DNA from 2 places in the Paenibacillus larvae subsp. larvae genome. Region 1 is predicted to be linked to the other one. Evidence: a T-box and tRNA genes for the amino acid it is inferred to sense, from the RefSeq annotation. Region 1 holds a T-box; the other holds one or more tRNA genes.
What was found. The T-box of region 1 lies ahead of leuS (leucine--tRNA ligase). A T-box ahead of a tRNA ligase gene usually reads a tRNA of that ligase, here a tRNA-Leu.
Positions count from the first base shown of each region.

Region 2: it has a tRNA-Leu gene. The T-box ahead of leuS (leucine--tRNA ligase) is inferred to sense a tRNA for this amino acid. The anticodon was not compared.

Region 1 is NZ_CP019687.1:1,734,189-1,736,568, forward strand. It holds gene leuS (leucine--tRNA ligase) at 1-1,208, opposite strand, end outside; T-box leader at 1,370-1,615, opposite strand; gene BXP28_RS09010 (class I SAM-dependent DNA methyltransferase) at 1,674-2,380, opposite strand, start outside.
Region 2 is NZ_CP019687.1:2,939,550-2,941,929, reverse strand. It holds rRNA gene rrf (5S ribosomal RNA) at 233-349, shown strand; tRNA gene BXP28_RS15235 (tRNA-Asn) at 356-431, shown strand; tRNA gene BXP28_RS15230 (tRNA-Thr) at 436-508, shown strand; tRNA gene BXP28_RS15225 (tRNA-Glu) at 516-587, shown strand; tRNA gene BXP28_RS15220 (tRNA-Val) at 633-708, shown strand; tRNA gene BXP28_RS15215 (tRNA-Thr) at 727-802, shown strand; tRNA gene BXP28_RS15210 (tRNA-Gln) at 806-880, shown strand; tRNA gene BXP28_RS15205 (tRNA-Lys) at 888-963, shown strand; tRNA gene BXP28_RS15200 (tRNA-Leu) at 1,001-1,081, shown strand; gene qoxA (cytochrome aa3 quinol oxidase subunit II) at 1,647-2,380, shown strand, end outside.

The sequences.
Region 1 (2,380 bases):
TCAATCATGCGGGCAATGCCCTCTTCTTTATTCAAACTATCTAGGAATCCGGAATTAATGTGCAATCCGTCACCATCAAAGGCTTCTTTTTCCACATCTCCGCCTTCCAGCACTTCAATGATCGGCAGATCATATTGTTTCGCAAATTCCCAGTCCCGCTGGTCATGGGCCGGTACAGCCATAATGGCTCCGGTGCCGTAGCTGGATAATACGTAATCAGCAATCCAAATCGGCAGCTTGGCACCATTGACCGGATTAATCGCATAGGCTCCGGTAAATACTCCGGTTTTATCTTTAGCCAAATCAGTACGCTCCAAGTCACTCTTTCGGGCTGCTTTCTCCTGATAGTCACGCACTGCTTTCTGCTGGTCTCTGGTTGTAATAACCTTGATAAGTTCATGTTCTGGAGCAAGTACACAATAGGTAGCCCCAAACAGAGTGTCAGGACGCGTTGTAAAGACGGTTATCTTCCGGTCATGGCCCTCAATGTCAAAGGTAACTTCCGCCCCCTTGGATTTCCCGATCCAATTCCGCTGCATATCTTTAAGGCTCTCAGGCCAGTCCAGTTCCTCCAGATCATCCAGCAAACGCTCCGCATATTCCGTGATTTTAAGTACCCACTGTCGCATCGGTTTACGGATAACCGGATGGCCTCCACGCTCGCTTTTTCCGTCAATGACCTCTTCATTAGCCAATACCGTACCAAGAGCTTCACACCAGTTGACAGGTATCTCGTCCACATAAGCCAGACCCTTTTTGTAAAGTTGAATAAAAATCCATTGGGTCCATTTATAGTAATTCGGATCGGTTGTGCTTATTTCGCGATCCCAATCATAGGAAAATCCGAGTGATTTAATTTGTCTGCGAAACGTATTGATGTTTTTAACCGTAATATCACGCGGGTGTTCTCCGGTATCCAGCGCATGCTGCTCGGCGGGAAGGCCGAAAGCATCCCATCCCATCGGATGAAGGACATTGTAGCCTCTCATTCGTTTGTAGCGGGATAAAATATCCGTAGCCGTGTACCCTTCAGGGTGACCCACGTGCAGACCTGCTCCGGAAGGATAAGGGAACATATCCAGGGCATAAAATTTCGGTTTACCGGACTGTTCCTCTGTCCTGAATGTTTTGTTTTCCTCCCAATATGCCTGCCATTTCGGCTCTATGACATTCGGATTGTAGCCATTTTGTTCTTTGCTGTGCGCCATCGTTGTCTTCCTCCTTTATGAAATCCAAGCAATAACAAGGTTGAGGAAACGGCTCAACCGTCTTAAAAGACAGGAGGCGTTTCCAATTGTGAAAGGTCGGGTCTTCATGCATCTCCCCTTTATTTCTATGAAGCAAAAAACCTCCCGCCCTAGCTGGATTAGCTAGGGACGAGAGGCCTGTGTTTCCCGTGGTACCACCCTAGTTGACACGGAGCATGCTTTGCCCATGTCCACTCTGCCCTGTAACGCAGGGTAGCGTTCCGGCTAAGTACCTGCCTCAACAAAGGCAGTGTCTTCACCATCAAGCTCAAAGGTGAGTTCGTCTGGAGCACCTGTCTGCTTACACTGACCGCAGACTCTCTGGAAAAAGATGCTTGCCAGCTACTATTCCTTCTCTTCGCCAGTCCTATATACTTAGGGAAATTATAGAAAAATCAAGCCTCTTTGTCAAGCCGGGGACTTCTTTCACGGTTTTTGGGCCGCCACAAACAGCCTCCGGGTCTCCTCTGAATAGGATCCCCACTCAAAATCGCCTCCCAGAAGAAGGTTCACAAATCCTGTCTGCCTCAGAGCTTGCAGTATCCAATCCGTTCTGTAAGCCCTCTGCCGGTGGGTCTCAGTAATTTTCACATACAAAGGCAAAGCTCCATGTTCTTTCTGCTGCTCTCCCCTTGCTCCTTCCTTCCGTACAAAAAGACTCAAATTATGAGTAATCAGGCCTTTGGCGCCATCATATTCAGAGCTCCAAATATAGGATACGTCTTCATCGTCAAGCATGAACGGCTGTTCTTCCATATAATCCTCAAATTGCCGGATCGTATGAACATCAAAAAGAAGAGCCCCTCCGCTTTGCAGTCCTTCAAAACACCGCCGGAATGTCTCAAGAAGTTCCTCTTCCTTCAGCAAATAGCTGAAACAGTCACAAAAAGAAATAACGGAATCCACTTGATCGGGCAGTGTCCATTTTCTCATGTCCTGCCGGCTCCATGTAAGCAAGGAACGGGGACTTTTGCCAAAAGCAATTTCCCCTTTGCATGCCGCAATAGCGAGCATTTCCTCCGAAATATCTATACCCGTTATCCGGTAACCGGATGAAGCAAGGGGAATCGTTATATTTCCCGTCCCACACCCTAAATCGACGATATGGCAGGGATGAATACAGTAATGGTTCC
Region 2 (2,380 bases), 1.2 Mb from region 1:
GAAACAACTGTTCTAAGTACACTTTGCTTCGCTGCTAGTTTTCAGGGTGCAAGAGGCTGGTTCAAGCTGCATGCCTTTTCTAAGGCAGGATATTTTCTCGCAGCCTGATCGAAGCAGTAACGCTTCGAAAAATCCGATCTGAATGGCCATATTTTGCTTCGCAAAAATGGTAGTCTAAGGTAGGATATTTTTTCGCAGTCTGATCGAAGAAGCAATGCTTCGAAAAATCCGGTTTGGTGACGATAGCGGAAGGGAACCACGCGTACCCATCCCGAACACGGCCGTTAAGCCTTCCAGCGCCGATGGTACTTGGACCGAAGGGTCCTGGGAGACTAGGACGTTGCCAAGCTTATATTCCCTGATAGCTCAGTTGGTAGAGCACTCGACTGTTAATCGAGTTGTCACAGGTTCGAGTCCTGTTCGGGGAGCCAGTCTGCTTCCATAGCTCAGTAGGTAGAGTGCATCCATGGTAAGGATGAGGTCACCGGTTCGATCCCGGTTGGAAGCTTACTTAAGGCCCGTTGGTCAAGGGGTTAAGACACCTCCCTTTCACGGAGGTAACAGGGGTTCGAATCCCCTACGGGTCATATTAATCCCCGCAAAGCGTTGGCTTTGAGGGGATTCCTAATTGTGGACGCTTAGCTCAGCTGGGAGAGCATCTGCCTTACAAGCAGAGGGTCGGCGGTTCGATCCCGTCAGCGTCCACCATGAATATGACAATGAATTGCCGGTGTAGCTCAATTGGTAGAGCAACTGACTTGTAATCAGTAGGTTGGGGGTTCAAGTCCTCTCGCCGGCACCACGCTGGGGGTTAGCCAAGCGGTAAGGCAACGGACTTTGACTCCGTCATGCATAGGTTCGAATCCTATACCCCCAGCCATTAATTAGAGCCATTAGCTCAGTTGGTAGAGCACCTGACTTTTAATCAGGGTGTCGAAGGTTCGAGTCCTTCATGGCTCACCAGTTTAAACAATGAGGTCAGGTCATAATTTCATAATGTGCGCGTGTGGCGGAATTGGCAGACGCACTAGACTTAGGATCTAGCGTCTTTGACGTGGGGGTTCAAGTCCCTCCACGCGCATAACTTAAAAACCTTGTAAAGCCATTAGCTTGCAAGGTTTTTTTGTATGTCTTCCTGCTTATTCATGTTTTATACCTAGATCTAACTGCACGAGCGGGGATAAATTCAGCCACAGAAGCAAAAGTCAATAATTAAATTCATAAAGAATAAGCGAGATTTGTTTTCTTGACCAATATTTCTTCCTTTCCTGCTGATATTTGGAAAAAACAAGAAAAAAAGATCCTTGACAAGCTCGCGTTAATTCTTCTTCAAAACTTATCTTCTTTTTCATATACTAAATTGTTTACGCATTAATGTGAAAAACTGTAAAATATTAACGGAATAAAAATGAGATTATATCCTTTATTGTTAATTACTTGATATAAGGTGAACTTTATTTTAACAATTTTTGATTGAACAGTGAACGAATGCTGAACATACGGTGACATTTAGTTTATTGTGCATTTATTAGTTGATTAGTTTGATAAAATGAAAAAGCCTTAAAGAATGCAAATGGGAATTATTACTTATCTCCATTATTTATCTTCAATTACTTAATTGTTATAGGGAAGGGAAGGAAAAGCTCTTGATTAAGCCAAACAAGCCGTTGTTCACGCTGGGTTTATTTTTGACTTTTTTTCTATTAAGCGGCTGTGATTATGTGGTACTTGATCCAAAGGGCCCGGTTGCCGAAGAACAAAAAAACCTCATCTTGTATTCCATCATCTTTATGATCTTTATCATCCTTGTGGTTTATGCATTGTTCTTTATTATTGTGGTGAAATACCGGGAACGCAAAGATAAACTGGATTACGAGCCGTCGCAAAAAGAGGGGAGCAAGCTTTTGGAGACGATTTGGACAATTATTCCGATTATAATCGTGATTGCATTGTCCATCCCTACTGTGAAAGCGATATACGCAATTGAAAAACCAAAAGATGAATCCCAGGAACCATTGGTGATCAATGCAACATCCGTAGACTGGAAATGGGTATTCAGCTATCCTGAGCAAAACATAGAGACTGTTAATTACATTAAGATTCCGGCTGGGCGGCCTGTTTTGTTAAAATTAACGTCTGCCGATTCGATGGCCTCTTTCTGGGTTCCGGCACTAGGCGGCCAGAAATATGCAATGGCCGGCATGGAAAACAAACTTTATCTTGAAGCCCACGAACCGGGAGTGTTTGACGGACGCAATGCAAACTTTACGGGGGAAGGTTTTGCCCATCAAACTTTTAAGGTAACGGCACAGACAAAAGAAGATTTTGAAAAATGGGTAAATGAAAGTAAACAAACAGCGCCGCCTTTGACACAGGATCA